Regions from separate parts of the Paenibacillus roseipurpureus genome, predicted to be linked through region 1. Evidence: riboswitches for the same ligand, from Rfam matches in the RefSeq annotation. Region 1 holds a riboswitch; each other region holds the start of a gene.

The links. Region 1 has a riboswitch for cyclic di-AMP ahead of MJB10_RS03280 (C40 family peptidase). Riboswitches for the same ligand answer to the same signal wherever they lie in the genome.
Region 2: it holds a riboswitch for cyclic di-AMP, as region 1 does, so the genes downstream of both, MJB10_RS13085 (CAP domain-containing protein) here and MJB10_RS03280 (C40 family peptidase) in region 1, are expected to answer to the same signal.
Region 3: it holds a riboswitch for cyclic di-AMP, as region 1 does, so the genes downstream of both, MJB10_RS00935 (ubiquitin-like domain-containing protein) here and MJB10_RS03280 (C40 family peptidase) in region 1, are expected to answer to the same signal.

Annotation. Positions count from the first base shown of each region.
Region 1 covers NZ_CP130319.1:698,367-704,239, forward strand. Annotated here, with positions in the region: tRNA gene MJB10_RS03200 (tRNA-Ser) at 1-29, shown strand, start outside; tRNA gene MJB10_RS03205 (tRNA-Glu) at 45-116, shown strand; tRNA gene MJB10_RS03210 (tRNA-Val) at 132-207, shown strand; tRNA gene MJB10_RS03215 (tRNA-Met) at 235-311, shown strand; tRNA gene MJB10_RS03220 (tRNA-Asp) at 341-417, shown strand; tRNA gene MJB10_RS03225 (tRNA-Lys) at 437-509, shown strand; gene MJB10_RS03230 (DUF1450 domain-containing protein) at 710-961, shown strand; gene MJB10_RS03235 (ferritin) at 1,114-1,623, shown strand; gene MJB10_RS03240 (GyrI-like domain-containing protein) at 1,742-2,356, shown strand; gene MJB10_RS03245 (hypothetical protein) at 2,428-2,883, shown strand; gene MJB10_RS03250 (AIM24 family protein) at 2,906-3,604, shown strand; tRNA gene MJB10_RS03255 (tRNA-Gly) at 3,688-3,762, shown strand; tRNA gene MJB10_RS03260 (tRNA-Arg) at 3,766-3,842, shown strand; tRNA gene MJB10_RS03265 (tRNA-Pro) at 3,863-3,939, shown strand; tRNA gene MJB10_RS03270 (tRNA-Gly) at 3,958-4,028, shown strand; gene MJB10_RS03275 (hypothetical protein) at 4,171-4,344, shown strand; cyclic di-AMP (ydaO/yuaA leader) riboswitch at 4,415-4,582, shown strand; gene MJB10_RS03280 (C40 family peptidase) at 4,586-5,473, shown strand; gene MJB10_RS03285 (hypothetical protein) at 5,652-5,873, shown strand, end outside.
Region 2 covers NZ_CP130319.1:2,951,048-2,956,920, reverse strand. Annotated here, with positions in the region: gene MJB10_RS13090 (NCS2 family permease) at 1-1,241, shown strand, start outside; cyclic di-AMP (ydaO/yuaA leader) riboswitch at 1,352-1,483, shown strand; gene MJB10_RS13085 (CAP domain-containing protein) at 1,490-2,137, shown strand; gene MJB10_RS13080 (MOSC domain-containing protein) at 2,252-2,965, shown strand; gene MJB10_RS13075 (sensor histidine kinase) at 3,086-4,840, shown strand; gene MJB10_RS13070 (hypothetical protein) at 5,082-5,741, shown strand; gene MJB10_RS13065 (toxic anion resistance protein) at 5,755-5,873, shown strand, end outside.
Region 3 covers NZ_CP130319.1:208,237-214,109, reverse strand. Annotated here, with positions in the region: gene rsmA (16S rRNA (adenine(1518)-N(6)/adenine(1519)-N(6))-dimethyltransferase RsmA) at 1-818, opposite strand, end outside; gene rnmV (ribonuclease M5) at 859-1,392, opposite strand; gene MJB10_RS00935 (ubiquitin-like domain-containing protein) at 1,517-2,656, opposite strand; cyclic di-AMP (ydaO/yuaA leader) riboswitch at 2,939-3,133, opposite strand; gene MJB10_RS00930 (ABC transporter ATP-binding protein) at 3,411-4,160, shown strand; gene MJB10_RS00925 (ABC transporter permease) at 4,157-5,407, shown strand; gene MJB10_RS00920 (TatD family hydrolase) at 5,390-5,873, opposite strand, start outside.

The sequences.
Region 1 (5,873 bases):
CGAGGGTTCGAATCCCTCTCTCTCCGCCATAATTTTTCATGCAAGGCCCGTTGGTCAAGTGGTTAAGACACCTCCCTTTCACGGAGGTAACAGGGGTTCGAGTCCCCTACGGGTCACTTTCTAATTCCCATGGAGGCTTAGCTCAGCTGGGAGAGCATCTGCCTTACAAGCAGAGGGTCGGCGGTTCGATCCCGTCAGCCTCCACCATTTAATTACATATCATGCTAGTAATGACGCGGGGTGGAGCAGCTCGGTAGCTCGTCGGGCTCATAACCCGAAGGCCGCAGGTTCAAATCCTGCCCCCGCAACCAACCTCTTACGTAGAGGGTTTACTTAGTGTGGAGCTGTGGTGTAGTGGCCCAACATGCCTGCCTGTCACGCAGGAGACCGCGGGTTCGAATCCCGTCAGCTCCGCCATTTTTTTTATTATGGACATGAGTCATTAGCTCAGTTGGTAGAGCACCTGACTTTTAATCAGGGTGTCGTAGGTTCGAATCCTACATGACTCACTTTTCAAACCGTACGAATTGTTTCAATACATAGAGCTAAACTCTTCGAGAAATCGAGGAGTTTTTTTGCGTTAAAAACGTTACGCTCTCCGTTCTGACGTTTTTGAACAAGGTCAGTTATTTTTCAGTTGACATTGATAATTATTATCACTAATATCAAGAATAGTGAAACACACGCGACTAGCGGGGGGAGATCCCATTTGAAAACGATAAAATACTGCTGCCGGAATGAGAAATTCGGATCGAAGCAAATTTATAAAACCATTAAGCATGAATTCCCAGAATTGAAACAGAAGAAGAAAGATTGCCTGGGCAATTGCAGATATTGCAAGAGGGAATGTATTGCGATGATTGGCAAAAAGAAGCTGCTATGTGCCGAATCTCCGGACTTACTTTACGCACAAATTAAGCAAATTATCGCGGCATCTAAGGCTGAAAGCGTGATGGTTTGAATATAGATTTGATGAAGTTGTTACTTCCATTTGTATTTGTATACGCGATTCTGGTAATCTTGTATGTATGGGGAATACGCAAGAGATAACCATATATAGGGATCTTTTGACGAAGTCAAAAGTTTCTCAGTTCCAGAAAGGTGTGTGCACAGATGCTAAACGATACACTAACCGAAGCGCTCAATGAGCAGATGAACTATGAATTTTACTCCGCGCACGTCTACTTGGCGATTGCTGGTTATTGCGCTGCGGAAAGTTTGGATGGCTTTTCTAACTTTTTCATTGTTCAAGCAGAAGAAGAGAAGTTCCATGCAATGAAGATTTTCAAATTTATTAATGATCGCGGGAAAAAAGTAAAGTTCGCGGGCATGGATACGCCAGTGAATCAATATGAGTCGATTCTAGATGCGTTTGAACATGCTTATTTGCATGAACAAGAAGTAACGAAACGGATTTACCACTTATCCGACTTGGCATTAAACGATCGAGAGCATGCTACCATGCAGTTCTTGAAATGGTTCGTTGATGAGCAGGTAGAGGAAGAAGCGATGTTCGACAGCATCATTAACAAGCTGAAACGCATTGATAAAGACAGCAATGCTTTCTACATGCTAGATGCGGAGTTTGCACAACGCTCATTCACGCCACCAGCTGCGGAATAATTACATTCGATTTTATAGGTGAAAAACTTACTTGTCGCATTTTGTTGCGGTGGGTAAGTTTTTTCTATTTGGTTGTCAGGGTTTAGGTTGTATAGTAAGGAAGGAAGGGGAGTGTCTAATGGAAAAATTAGATTTAGCTAAAGCCTACAAGTCGTACTACTCAGCCCCAGTAAAGCCGCAGCTTGTTCAATTCGGGCCAATTTCCTATGTATCGATTGTTGGACAAGGGGACCCCAATGAGAGCGGCTTTGCGGCCGCGACAGAAGCGTTGTATACCGTTGCCTATAGCGTGAAGGCGCATCATAAGAAGCTTAATCAAGATTTCACCGTTGCGAAGCTAGAGGGGCAGTGGTGGGTGGACGGAGATCCAAGAACGGCCTTGCAGGTCCCCAAAGAACTATGGCATTGGAAGCTGCTCATACGTATGCCGGATTACGTGACGGTTGATCAAATAACAAGGGCACGTGAGGCGGCTGCCGCCAAGAAGAAAGAGCTCACTCTGATCTCGCATGTTAATCATGCTACCCTGCATGAGGGAACCTGTGTACAAATGCTCCACGTAGGACCTTATTCCACGGAGCCAGAGACGCTGTCGCAAATGGAGACGTACATGGAAAACAATCAACAAAGTATCCATGGTCTGCATCACGAGATTTATGTATCGGACCCTAGACGGGTTGAGCCAGCGAAGCTGAAAACGATTTTACGCTATCCAGTTAGGCCCATCGAGTAGAAGTGGTATGGGGGTGATTTTTACGTTAAAATAGAAGATAATGTCGAGTAGCTGTGGGGGAGGCCTGTCGTATGTGTATTCGGAACATGGCGAGGAAGGGACAAGCAGGTATGGTCCTGATCAGCTTGATAGGATTATTGTACGCGGCTCCTGTTGCTCACGCTTCTTTGTTAGATCGTGTGAAAGATATTTATCAACTGCCAGGTCATGTCGAGCAAATTCAGAAGGATTATGAAGCGACCAAGCAAGAGCTTGCTGATCAGAAGGATAAGCTGGCCGAGGCGGTTAAACAATCGCAAGAGATCGAAGATCGTCTGCTGCGTCAGAATGAGGATCTGAAAAAGGATAATGCTCAACTTCAAGAGCGTTTGAAGGCGATGGAGCAAATTGCCCGCGATAAAGATCAGCGCAATCGTAAAATCCTCTACATGGTGATTACCGCTGCAGCCCTGGTTGTAGGTTATTTCCTGCTAGGACGTGTGTTCCGATTGATCGTATGGCGAAGACAGAAGCGCGGACTGCGGTAGAAGGTGAACGGGGGGTTTGGGGATGGAGGTTATCTATGTAAATGAAGGCGCGCTAGCCAGAATGGCCACCATGCGGCTCCAGAAGGGCGAAGCTGTGCATGTTCTGCATCCCAACCAAATCGTTGCGTTCCAAGGGAAGCCTGAGCAGCGCGAAGACGCGTTGATGAAGCTGCCCAGCATGCTGAGAAAAAAACGATTCATCCAGTCACGGGTGAGCGGTCCAGCGCAGATGATGTTAGGCCTTCCAGAGGGCTATAACATGGCCGTTTTGCCGTTAGAGGCAGAGGATGACCTCCTATTTGAGTTTCGTCATGTGCTGTTCTATACAGAGGGAGTAACGTTTACGACTCATTTGCAAAATATGAAGAACACGCTCATCACGCAGGATCTGGTGAAAATGCAGTTTCAAGGGCCTGGCACCTTGGGTTTGTTAACCACGGGGCCTCTTTTCAAGATGGCTTTGGATCCCGAGCAGCCCCTGTATGTTGATGTGCAATGTCTCGTTGCGTATCCGCGGCAGGCCAAGCTTCGCCTCAGTGTGTATGGGAATACGCTGGCCAGCCAACATATGAACTATCATTGGGAGATGACGGGGCATGGGCATGTGCTTATGCAGCCGTGCAAGCCTGACCCTAAATTAGATGAACATATGAAATCGGATAGTCTGTTGCGCCGCATTGCGCGCGAAGTGCTGCCGTTTGGCGGGGTTTTTATCAAATAATGGGTGAATTGAAAAAACAGTTGCAAATGGGATAGATTCCTGATATATTATTCCTTGTCGCCTCAAGCGACAAAACATACCGTGCGGAAGTGGCTCAGCGGTAGAGCATCGCCTTGCCAAGGCGAGGGTCGCGGGTTCGATCCCCGTCTTCCGCTCCATAAGCGCCCTTAGCTCAGCTGGATAGAGTATTTGACTACGAATCAAAAGGTCGGGAGTTCGAATCTCTCAGGGCGCGCCATTTACACTTTCTATACACTACGGGACGTAGCTCAGCTTGGTAGAGCACCTGCTTTGGGAGCAGGGGGTCGCATGTTCAAATCGTGTCGTCCCGACCATTTCTTACATTTTGATATGCGGGCGTAGTTTAATGGTAGAACTTCAGCCTTCCAAGCTGATCGCGCGGGTTCGATTCCCGCCGCCCGCTTACTGAAAAGACCACCTTCGGGTGGTCTTTTTTCATGCAAGGGAATTGAACCCCAAGGGTTCGACCGCCCGCTAGGACGGTTTTCTTAAAGGGGATCCCCAACTATAATAAAGATAGTTTTGATCAATGGAGGGAAACCAATATGACGAAGCAATTTGCCATCGATGTCGCGAAGAAGCTATACCGGGAAAACGATCAGTCTTACTTTGTGATCCGTGATCCTGAAACGGATGAGTTCAAAGTGGTTGATAAGAAAGAAAGAGATCTCCGAAATTTGAATGCATGGGTCGTTTTTAGTATAGAAACAGATATATAGACAACGGGTTGGAAACACTTACCACGGTGAAAATATTGCCAGCCCAAAACGAATTGTGCTAGTCTAACATAGACAAAAAATGCCGAATCGCCGAGCAGCAAAAGCTCGCGTACGGGGGACTTCTTTACTTGGGGTGAATGAACAGAAAGCTCGTCAGCATCTTGACGAAGGGACTGCACTAGGGAAAACCTCTTCCCGAACCCGTCAACTAACCTCGGAGGCTTCAAGGAGGCACAATCTTTTGAAACTTTTTGCAAAAAGTCTTATTTGTTCATGCGTGCTAGTTGGCGCAGCTCTACCCGTGTTCACTTCTCCATCCGTACAAGCTGCTGCACCAGATGCCGACTCGGTGAAGGTTCAGCTCAATGATCAGCTGCTTCAATTTCCTGAAGTTCAGCCGTTTATTGATGCGGAAGGCACACTTCAGGTACCACTTCGTGTGTTATCTGAAAAGCTTGGCTACCAAGTCGGCTGGTCTAAGCAAGGTGACGACATCGTTGTCACGCTGGTCAACAAGGATCAACAGATCCAATTGACGACGAACAATGACCAGGCGCTTGTGAACAGCAAGCCAGTTACACTAGAAAGCAGCCCGACGTTGAAAGAAGGAAGCACGGTGGTTCCGCTTCGTTTCATTACAGAAACGTTTGGATCTCCGATTGTGTGGAACGATCCGAACAAAATCGCGATCGTTGAGGCAGATGGCAACAGCCATAAGCCTGCCTACATCGCGCCGCCGCTAGCACCTGCTGTGCCGAAGGTTGTGCAGCCAACGTTGTCATCCCAGATTATCCAAGCGGCAACGGCGTTCCAAGGGACTCCGTACCAATGGGGAGGCACAACGCCCAAGGGCTTCGATTGCTCTGGCTTCGTCCGTTATTTATACGAAGCGAAGGGGATCGATTTGCCTCGCACCTCGGTGCAAATGTATGATCAAGCAGGGACAAGGGTGACGGACTTGAAGGCGGGAGATCTCGTATTTTTCGCATCCAATATCGTCAATCATGTCGGCATTTATCTGGGCAATAATCAATTCATTTCTGCGACAACCTCAAGCGGGGTAACCGTAGACAGTCTCGCCAGCTCCTACTGGGGATCCAGATATGTAGGTGCAAAGCGCGTGCTTTAAGGCCGAGGCTGACTCGCCAGCCTGCCAACGAATAAGGGCATCTGTTCGTCACGACTTTCACGAAGGTGAAGCATGGCGAGCAGGTGCTCTTTTAACGTCATGCGATTTTAGTCGAATTTTTGAGAATTATCGCCTATAATGGAGGAATGGTTGGAAGAAAGTAGGTGATGGGTACACCGTGCAAGTCAGTGTCTGGAAAAGCTGGTTTCATAAAATTAAATTGTCGGGTCGAACAGACCATGGGATAAGCGTTGAATCGGGACCTGTCATTCCGGATGAGATTCGGAAGGTCATTGAGCAATTTTTCAAAACGTATAATCATTTCAAAGGTGCTAGGGACATTCAGACCGACACGTTTATTCGCGAAGTGTTCTATGCAACGAGGCAAGATCCCAAAGAT
Region 2 (5,873 bases), 2.3 Mb from region 1:
CGGGAGTGACCACATTTCTGACGATGGTCTATATCGTTATTGTGAATCCAGGCATATTGAGTACAACAGGGATGGATTTTCACGGCGTGTTTATGGCAACGGTGCTGGCGAGCATAATAGCTACATTGATTATGGGTCTTTTTGCAAACTATCCGATCGTTATCGCGCCTGGCATGGGGCTAAACGCTTATTTTGCTTTTACAGTTGTTGGCGGCGGGGGAGTTGATTGGCAAGTAGCTTTAGGGGCTGTCTTCATTGAAGGAATCTTATTTATCATTCTGTCGTTGACATCGTTCCGCTACGTCTTGCTTGACGCTATTCCAGCCAGTTTGAAGCATGCCATCACGGCTGGTATTGGGCTTTTTATCACCTTCATCGGCCTGCAAAATGCGAAAATCATCGTCGCCTCTCCAGCAACCTTGCTGACGTTGGGAGATTTGAGAGTACCGATGACAGCTGTGACCTTAATCGGATTGATCGTTTCCCTCATTTTATTAGCTTATAAAGTTCGTGGCTATTTGTTTTTCGGCATGTTAATTACCGCAGTGATCGCTTGGATGATGGGTTTGCTGACGATGCCTGATGCTATCCTTGCAGCGCCTTCTGGGCTATCGGCAACAGCTTTTAAGCTTAATCTAAGCGATATCTTCACAGGGAGTATGTACACGGTCATTTTCACATTCTTATTGATTACCCTTTTCGACACGACAGGGACGATGTTAGGGGTAGCTGAGCAAGCTGGGTTGCTGCAAGGCAACAAATTTCCGCGTTCGCGCGGGGCATTATTAGCCGATGCAGTAGGGACAACAACAGGTGCACTGCTAGGGACAAGTCCAACGTCAGCCTATATTGAATCCAGCTCAGGTGTCGCTGTTGGAGGCAGAACGGGTTTGACAGCCGTGGTCGTTAGTGTGCTGCTTGCGCTAACTTTGTTATTTTCCCCAATTGTTGCCGTGCTTGCCAGCATTCCCGCGATAACAGCGCCGACGTTAATCATAGTTGGATTTCTCATGATGAATGTGCTTCGCAAAATTGAGTGGCATGACCTGGAGGAAGCGTTTCCCGCATTTCTCATTGTGGTCTTAATGCCACTTACCTATAGTATCGCAACGGGGATCGGGATTGGTTTTATCGTGTATCCGATTCTCAAAGTGGTTAGAGGCAAGCGTCGGGATGTGCATCCCATTTTCTATTTATTTGCGGTCTTATTTTTCGTTCAGATCGTGTTTTTCACTCATTAAGCCGATCCATAAACCCTTATGGTGCCTGACTTGCGACGTATTGGCATATTTTGAGCCATGTTTGAAACCGTCTCTCATGTTACACTTTGTAAGACCCAAACGGGTCACAAACAACATAAAGGCCGAAGTTTCATAGGAAACACGGGGGACCCAACTTTGGGGTGAAGCCGCTTCTGCGGCCGGGTGATTACTCTTTGACCCGAATCCGACAGCTAACCTCGCAGGCCGTAAAAAGGAGAGGTTTCAACATGAAGCGTTACATGAAATGGGCAGCAACAGGTGCACTTAGTTTGAGTTTACTTGTCGGAGCTAACGCGGCAATGGCCGCGACTGCAACACATACAGTATCAGAGAATGATACGATGTGGTTAATTTCTAAGAAATATGGTGTAAGTCTGACGGAACTGATTAAAGCAAACCCGCAGATCGCCAACCCCAATATGATTTGGTCGGGTATGCACGTCACTATTCCGAGCAAAACGGCAGGGACAGGGACTGGATCCAACACAGTGACGACGCCTTCGCAATCTACGTTTGCCAGTCAAGTGGTGACGTTAGTGAATCAGGAGAGAGCGAAAGCTGGGCTCAAAGCGTTAACCGTTAATAGCGCCCTCACAACCATGGCGTTGGACAAGGCCAAAGATATGTACAACAATGGCTATTTCGATCACACGTCGCCGACGTATGGCTCCCCATTTGATATGATGAACCGTTACGAGATTAGCTATTCGTACGCAGGCGAGAACATTGCCAAGGGTCAACAAACGCCAGCAGCCGTCATGACGGCATGGATGAACAGTGCTGGCCATCGTCAAAACATTCTAAGTCCGAATTACACACAAATTGGTGTCGCTTATTATAATGGCGAGTGGGTCCAAGAGTTTATTAGTACGTAAAAATAGGCAAGATGAAGAAACCAGTAACGTTTCCGACGTTCACTGGTTTTTTTGCTTTTTAAACATGATACAATAAGCTGAAGCAATTTTAGCGATCGGGAGGAGCTCAATCTTATGCATTCAATCGTTGGTCATATTACAGAAATCAACCGTTATCCCATTAAATCTTTTGCTGGGGAACGCTTATCCGAATGTCAGATTGAACCTTATGGCATGTTAGGTGATCGTCATGGCACTTTCTATGATACGACGAAATCGGGATGGTCGCGGTATGTTACCGCTCGGAATATTCCGAAAATGTTAACCTATCAGGCTAGCTTTCAGGACGGCGAGATTCAAGTAACATCGGCCAACGGCCAAACATTCGGATGGAACGAAGCGTTGCTATCCGAAATACAAAGCCTAACAACTACGCCAATCACCATGTCACGGTTAAAGGAAGCTCATCCCGAGCATCCACATTTATTATCGGTTGATGGCGCCAGTATTCTACTTGTCACGGATGCAAGTTTGCGTAAGCTAGAGGCTGCATGCCAAAAAGATTTGGACCAGCGTAGATTTCGCGGTAATTTCGTTGTGAAGGTCAACGATGAATCCGTACAAGAAGGCGACTGGATTGGCAAGCAGCTTTCGATCGGAGAAGTCATCTTTCAAGTTGACAGTTATTGCGAACGTTGTGTCATGATTACAGTGGACCCTACGACGTTAGAGAAGGATCCAGCTGTATTGAGACATGTCAATGAGTCCTTTGATTTACACTTTGGTGTGTACGCATCTGTAATTCAACCAGGTCGCATTCAGCTTGGTGACGCCGTAATTGTTAAGTAAGATCATAATTCTCATCGAATATAGGGTTCCAAATCTTCCCTAGTAGATTCATGTGCAAATTTCGACAAAATTCTACTATAATAGAAGGACATCAAGATTGCCGAGGGAGTTACATTACATATGTTTGCATCATTAGATAAATTCCCGTTCAAAACGATACTAATTTTTCTCATCGCCATAATCGGCCTGAATATTACCTACTATCAACATTCCAAATCGCTTCTGGTCTCCCATCAGAAAGAGAAAATTAACATTTATACGTCGACTATTGCTTCAAAAATTGTCAATCAGAGTGAAAGTGAAGCCGTCTTTGATGAGATGCTGGCGCGAGATTTGCGATCAACTTCTATCGCGATCAAGCAGTCATTGGATGCAGACTTTCACAATGTCACGAATGAGCAGCTAGAAAACTTGGCTAAATTGCTGAATTTGGAGGGCATCACCTTATTCGAACGACGAGGCGATGATTTCGTCGGTGTTCGTTCCTCCGATCCGAAGGAAATCAATGCAAGTTCCAAGACGTGGGGTAACGTATATTTGGCACATTTGCAACTCACGGATAGGAAGCCTGTCGATGTAGGAATTGGCTTGACACTTGAGAATTATTGGAGTGGTCCGATTAGTACAGCTTCAACTGACGGTTCCAGCATTCGAAAATGGGGAGAATATTATGATGGGACAACGAACTACATCATTAATCCATTTGTGAATGTGACGGACTCTTTGACTCATTTCCGAGCTAAAGTCGGTGTGGATGTGAGTATTCAAGATATGATGAGAACCCAAGATGAAAATCTGCTAGAGATCGCCGTGCTCAATCCGGAAAAGCTTTTCCAAAAGGGCCCCTTACCTAACAATAGGGTCTCTTGGTATTCGGATCGCGTAGTTGAGAATGGCTCTTATACTTACCGCGATGAGTCGGAAGAGTCCAAAATAAAAGAAGCGCTTGAAACAAAATCTACGATTTTCTACACGGTTACCGTGGGCGGGAAATCCATTCTAAAGAGTGTTACACCGATTGATACATCGAATTTGAAGTACACCCGAGATAAATTGCCTAAAATTGTCGTTGTGGCCACGGACTATAGTTTGATCGAAATGGCGCTGAAGCAGCAGCTTCGTGATGTTGTCATTTTTATGATTGTCGTCACCTTACTCGCTGGCTTCGTGATCGCAGTCCTATTTCGAATCACACGCAGGAAAAATGAAGGCGCCGTCAGAAGAGTTCAAGACGTGTATCTAGACAACATCAATTCGATTGTCCAATCGATCAAAGAACAACGCCATGATATTATTAATCATTTGACCGCGATCTCCTGGATGATCAAATTGCAAAAGTACGATAGTTTAAACGATTATATTACGCCATTGATTCAAGATGCTAAGATGATGGAATACAAAATTAAAGCGGTTGAGATCAATATCCCGGCGCTTAGCGGCATTATACAAGCGAAATTAGCGCAATCCGAAGTGCATAACATCGATATGCAAGTGGAATTTACGAATATGGCCAACTTGCAGTTAACGACAATTAAAACAACGGATCTCGTGCGGATCATCAGTAATTTAATCGATAATTCATTTGATGCGACGATCGAGCTGCCTATGGAGAAGCGAAGAGTGAGTGTTGAGGGAGCTGTCCGAGCAAATCAATTATTTTTACAAGTTGAAAATACGTGCAATCCGTTAAGTTCCGATATCCAATCCAGGTTATTTGAATCTGGCTTTTCAACGAAGCATGGTAAGAAAAATAAAGGATTAGGCCTTCATATTATTAAACAATTAATTGAACGCTACCGCGGCACAATCGACTATAGTTTGTTAGACGATGGGATTCGCTTCTCGATTGCCATCCCCCTTAAACAAGAAAAATGAGCTGAGACCGCCTATTGGGCGGTCTTTTTCAAATATAAGCGCTTATATGTTTCACATCATAAGTGTTGCGTTGCAGAACCGCAAAGTAACAAAAGGCTATAAGGGAAAACATATGAAAAAGAGCACATGGTGACGAATCTCTGTTTAGAGAAGCGTCACCATTTGTCTTAAATTGACATCGACCGCCAGGGGAGATATGATTTTAGAAGGTTGTAAGATGAAACAGGGGTGAGAATCCATCATGCAGAAGCCATTACGAATTGCAGCAGGCATTTCGATTGCAGGGTATGTCGTCAGCCTCTTAACCGCGCGATTTTTACCCAGTTCACTGAACTTATTAGTACCTACTTCCATATCGATCGGCAGTTTTATTCTACTTAGTCGCCACATGATTGCAGTGAAAGGCAATCGCATTCAAGAACCCGCAAGTCGTCCCACAGTTGCTGCTCGGCCAGCTGTTCCTTTAACGACGACAAGCGAAGTTGAACATGGGCTGGAGAATGATCCATTCTGGGATCCGATTTCCGAATATATCCATGTGATCGAAGAGACGATCATCTCAGAAGGACAGAAAAATACCCTAGATAATGAAATCGTCGAAAAAACACTAAGCTTGCTTTCCCGTGTGGGTCGATTAATTCCTCAGTTGAAAGAGCTCAATGATGCGAGTATGAATCATAATATTCAACGATTAATTTTCAAGGATTTGAACAGTGCCATTAATCCGTTCCTGAAACTAGGCGGAGAAGCAAAGCGGCTGAATCGTCGACTTCTCTTAACCGGCATCAAGGATATTAATTCGAAGCTTTCTGATTATGTTGAAACAATAGAGCAGAAGGATCTAATGGAATTGCAGACGCGGATGGAACTGATCCAACAACGATATCGTACAGAAGACTAAAGGAGGCATGCATATGACAACCCAATTGGTACAATTGAAGCCAACCGATGTACAGAAGGTCGAAGACGAAGCGAAGCAGCTGCTTCAAAAAGTTGCAACAACCGATACGATGGAATTAGAAACGTTAATGGA
Region 3 (5,873 bases), 490 kb from region 1:
CAGCCGTTCAGGAGCGCTTCCAGCTCCGATTTATTCTCTTTGCTAAAGAACCTTGCCGCGAGGTTGTTGTAAAGCGTTTTACGGCGCTGTACGAAGGAAGCTTGCACGACAGCGAAGAAGAAGTCAACGTCCGCCACCTCAACAGGCGGCGTTTGACGCACACGCAGTCGAATGACTGCAGAATCCACATTCGGCTGTGGAACAAAGACGGTGCGCGGCACGATCGTGACTAGCTCCGGCACGCAGTAGAACTGCACGGCAATGCTTAAGCTGCCGTAATCTTTGGTGCCCGGCTTGGCCGCCATGCGGTCAGCCACCTCTTTTTGAATCATCACGACGATATTCTCCAGCGGAAGCTTCTCCTCGAGAAGCTTCATGATGATCGGCGTCGTGATGTAGTAGGGCAGGTTGGCGACGACACTGACGCCATCCACGCCCTCGAAGTGCTGCCGGAACAGCTCCGGCAGGTTGGTCTTCAAGATATCCCCATGAATGACAGTGGCATGGGGGTATGGCGCCAGCGTTTCGTCCAGAATGGGCAGCAAACGCTGATCGATCTCGACGGCCAGCACGCGGCCCGCGAGCTTGGCCAGTTGCTGTGTGAGTGCCCCGATGCCAGGGCCGATCTCGAGCGCAGCCTTCGTTGGCCCAAGCTCAGCGGCCGACACGATTTTGCCCAGAATGTTCTGATCAATCAGGAAGTTCTGGCCTAAGCTTTTCTTCAGCACAAGTCCGTTTTTCTTAATAATCTGCTTCGTCTTACTCGGTGTGGCTACATCTTCTGCGGTTACAATGACTTCTTGTCCGTTTGTCGTCATAGAATAGACCTCGTTATCTATAGGTTTTCGTACTCTTGATTCAATTCAAATGCTCGAGGGCCGCCTCGAATTCCTCGCGAGAAATCTGAAACATCGCGCAGCGTTTATAAAATTGCTTGCCATTGCAATAACCGATGCCTAAGGCGTTGCCTACGGCCAAGCGTCGAGCCGCCGCGTCCGGGTGCACGATGAGGCCAGCGGCGATCAGATCTTCCATCGCAAGCTGCGAGACCGCGCCGTCATATTCCGTGCGCAGGTTCTGCAGCGCCTGGCGAATCGTCTCTGGCGTCGCATTCTCGACGCCGATATCACCCTTATACGCAGCTTGCTCCTGTGTAATGAACGCATGCTTGCAGCCTGGCACCTTGGCTGCAACAATCTTGCGGATCCGCTCACCAGCGTGGTCAGGATCCGTGAATATAATAACGCCTCGGCGCTGCTGGGCGAGCGCGATCCGTTTGAGCACGGCTTGCCCGATGGCCGAACCGCCCGTCTCAATCGTATCCGCCTCCACAGCCCGCTTAATGGCAGCTGTATCGTCTTTACCTTCGACAACGATCATCTCTTTAATCATGAACCGTTTTCCTTCCTAGCCCCCAGTACGCAGAAAAAGAAGAGGGGTCTCCTCTTCTTTCGCGCAGGCAGTCGCCAAGCTACGTGTATAGGGTAGTGTTCCCGCCGAAACGAACGTTTACACGTTAGTTCTCTGACGGTTTTTTGGGACCGACAATGTAGACGGTATATCCTTGTTTCGTTCCGAATTTATTGGCATAGCCATGATCTTCGAAATAAACATCGATCATCTGGCCTTTCACGCCGCTGCCGATATCCTCAGCACGACGGAAGCCAAGACCTTCAATGTAGACCCACCAACCCAGTGGAATCACCTTGGGATCAACAGCAATCGTGCGCCCTTCCGTTACAGTCGTCCCTGTATAGGTTTTACCGTAACCGTAAGCACCCTCATCTTTTCCCGTCGATGCTGCGTCCGCTGAATAAGCGGTGAGCTTCACATTCTTAAGAATTTGCTTATAACCGAAGGTGACACCATTCTTAGATACTTCATCCACACTCGGTGAGGAGGCGGAGAGCACAACAACGGGATTCTTCGTGCCAACGGCAACTACTTTGCTAATACTTTCTGTTTGTACTTCTTCACCCACAACTGCTTCCGCGACTAAAACGCCGTCCTCGAAAGTCTTTTCTTTCTTCTTCACCAGTACGCCTTCTTTACCCTCTTGAACGACTTGCTCTTTCCCTTTGAGTAAATTAGCGTCACTCTTCTTCTCTGTCTCGAATGCGATCGGTTCAGAGACTTCCTCCGTCACTTTGGTCACACGTACGATTTTGACTTCATCGCCAGCGCCGAGAGCGGCTGTCGGTTCGGGAGTGATGCGATCGTTCTCCCCAAGTGCAATATTTAAACGTTGCAATGCACTTTCTACCGTTCTTGCAGTTGTGTAAACAGTGGTGGTCTTTCCATCAGCAGTCAATTGAATTGGCGAAGCATGCTCGATGACGATTTTATCGCCGCCCTTGATTTTGGTCGTCAGGGCGCTCGAAATTTCATCGTGTTCACCAATCGTTATGGCTTGTTCATCCAGTAGGCGTTGCAGGACCCATTGCTTCGTGTGCACAATAGTTTCTTGTCCATTCACAACCACGGATACGCTCTTGGTAGCCGTTCCGTACAACAACACCAAAAACATGAAAGTCATTGCGATTGAGATTAGAGCTAGGCTTAAAATCAAACGCAAGTTTTCATGCTTCCATCGCAATGCGAAGGACATGCTGGATGATCGTTTTACATGGGTCTCGCTAAATGAGATACTGCCCACTTCTTCGGTCCTCCTTCAAAGCCTCGCCGCCAGGTTACAGCATGATAAAATTTGACGCGACTAAGGTTTTTAGTTAACTTAACGTGCTCGCCGTCATCGGTGGTACTTACGCCGAATCGGGTCGTCCCCCCCTTTTCACCTCTTCAACATCCTATGAATTCCAGGTCATTTTATGTCATCTGATCTGTGTAGAACCCTGTATGTGGACAAAAAGCCAGCAAGAAGAGGACTCTTCTCGCTGGCTTAGTTTGCATAGTGAAATACAAATAGCACGCACGACAATCGTTACCTCTCTTACGCTTACGAGGTTAGCTGACGGATTCGGACGTGAGAGTCGCCCTACTGAGGCGCAAGCTGCTTGCTTACGTCTCTGATTCACCCCTGATACTCAATCTGCTCACTTGCCAGCGTATGAACGCTAATCAAGCTTGCAGTGGTTCCCCCGTTTCCACATTTGGAACTCAGCGAATGGAAAATTGGCAAATTGGATATTAAGTTATTATGAAAAGTATATTACGCTGTTAATCACAACCTGTAAAGGGATATACACCCGTTAAAAAGGGCTAAATTGCTCAAATTTCGATTATTTTTCAAATATAACCTCATTTTATCTGCATTTCTCTAACTATAACGTACGTATACACCTTTTCTTATACCACTGTGGCTAAAACTAGGTTAAAAATTCAAATTTGTTTATAATGATTCTGGAAGATCTCTATTCGAAAATACCAATAATTTGCTATTTAGGGAGGCAATTGAGATGGGGCCCATCTTGCAAGTAAACGCTTTATTCGGGGGATATTTACCAAACAAACCCGTTCTTCACGATCTCACATTCTCGATTCAACCTGGTGAAATGATGGGATTAATTGGACTCAATGGCGCAGGTAAAAGTACTACAATTAAGAATATTTTGGGATTGCTGCAACCTCAGAAAGGATCCATTCACATCAATGGGTTAACCTTAACGGAGAATCCCATCGCTTATCGTTCTACGTATGCCTATGTCCCAGAAAGCCCTGAGCTCTACGAGGAGTTAACGATCCGTGAACACTTGGAACTGACCGCTATGGCGTACGGTGTATCCAAGGCCGACTTCACCACTAGATCCCAATCGCTGTTAGCGCAATTTCAGATGGGAGACAAGCTTAACAGCTTCGCCAGCCACCTTTCCAAAGGGATGAAGCAGAAGGTGATGATCATGAATGCTTTCTTAATCGAGCCCTCCCTATACATCATCGACGAGCCTTTTCTCGGATTGGATCCTCTCGCGATCCGCTCTTTACTCGACCTCATGGTCCATATGAAGCGAAAGGGCGCATCCTTTCTCATTTCTTCGCACATTTTGTCTACAATTGAGAAATATTGCGATAACTATGTCGTACTTCACAAAGGGCATCGGGTCGCACAGGGTGATTTAGTCGAATTGCGCGCACAAACAGTGCTGCCTCATGCGTCATTAGACGACATCTTCTACAAGCTCGTGCAAGGAGATCCGCAATGAACCCTTCAGAGGATACTACATATGCATTGAATACACAGGCCTTATGGAGGCAGAGATTTAATTATTATTGGAAGGAATCCATGGGCTATTGGCAGTACGCCGCACGGAGCAACTTTATCGGCTTCTTGTTGTTTCTTGTCATTGTTTCTTCCTATTATTATGCAAAAACATTACAGCATCTTCCGACAGATTATCCGTACCTATGGATCGTGCTTCTCGTGCTCACGCCTTCCCTATCTGCCAGCTCCATACGAACATTAACTCGCAGTGCAGACCGCATGTTTCTATTACGTATCGAGCATGAAATGGGCATCTATTTTAGAAGCAGTTTCCTGTATAGCTATCTCATGCAGAGTGTTTGGCTTCTACTAGCTTGGGTGGCCGTGGCACCGCTGTATTACCACTGTTTAGGCTCTAAGGCACAACCTTTTCTATTGATGCTCATCCTGTTTCTTCTATTAAAAATAGTTCACCTATCCGCCAGTTGGCAAGAAGGTAGATTCGTCTCTGAGCGAACGAGATTCGCTTCCGTCTGCTTACGTTGGGCAGCTTCGCTAGCCCTGCTCACCATCCAATTTCACTATAGCGTCCTTTGGGCTAGTCTAGCTGCATTAGTTCTATTATTCATATGGCTGGCGGTATTCCGCAATGTGTCACGCTATTTCATTGGTTGGGACTATTTGATCGCCAAAGAAAAGCAACAACAGGCAAAACTCTATGCCTTCTTCAACTGGTTCATTGACGTGCCTCAACTGCCAACGCGAATAGCCCGCCGAAGCTGGATCAGCGGACTTACGCGAGCTGTCCCATTTCGACAGGATTCAGCTTATCTATACATCTACACCAAAACATTGCTGCGAACCGAATTGTTCGCGATTCTCCTGCGTATTACCATGATTAGCGCCTTAGCCATCGCTGCTTCGAACACCGCTTCCGTACGCAGCATCATTCTGGTTATCACGCTGGCGATATCCATGATCCAGGTAACGTCGCTTGAGCGAGCTCATCGGTATACGTTCTGGCTTGGCATGTACCCGCTCGAACCTCAAGGCAAAGCTCGCGCTTTGGCCTATCTCATATGGTTGGCGCTTACCGTGGAGCTTGTCCTGCTAACCATTCCTTACATGCCTGGTCTTCCAATCCGTTATCTCATCGTACCTGCGTTAAGTTTCATCTGCATTAGCTTCGTTAGCGGAGTCATACTCCATCGCAAGTTCAAGAAAAATGCCTTACTTGAGGCCGAGTAAACGAATCGCATTATTCGTTGTAACTTCAGCCAACTCTTCCAGAGACATCCCCCGAATTTCCGCGGCGGTTTCGGCCACTAAATGAACATATCCCGTTTCATTTCGCTTACCGCGGAATGGGTGCGGCGTCAGGTAAGGCGCATCCGTTTCGATGAGCAGACGGTCGAGCGGCACCTGTGCGAGCACTTCTTTGGGCTGAACCGCATTCTTGAAGGTAACAGGCCCGCCGAATGAGATATGGAAATTCATATCCAGACACTGCTTGGCCGTTTCCCAGCTCCCCGAGAAGCAGTGCATGATGCCACCGACTTCCGACGCCTTTTCCTCTTTTAGAATATGTACAATATCTTGATGCGCATCCCGGTTATGAATGACGATTGGCATCCCGAGCTTGCGCGCCAAACGAATCTGCTCACGGAAAACCCGCTGCTGGACGTCCTTCGGCGACTTATCCCAGTAGTAATCC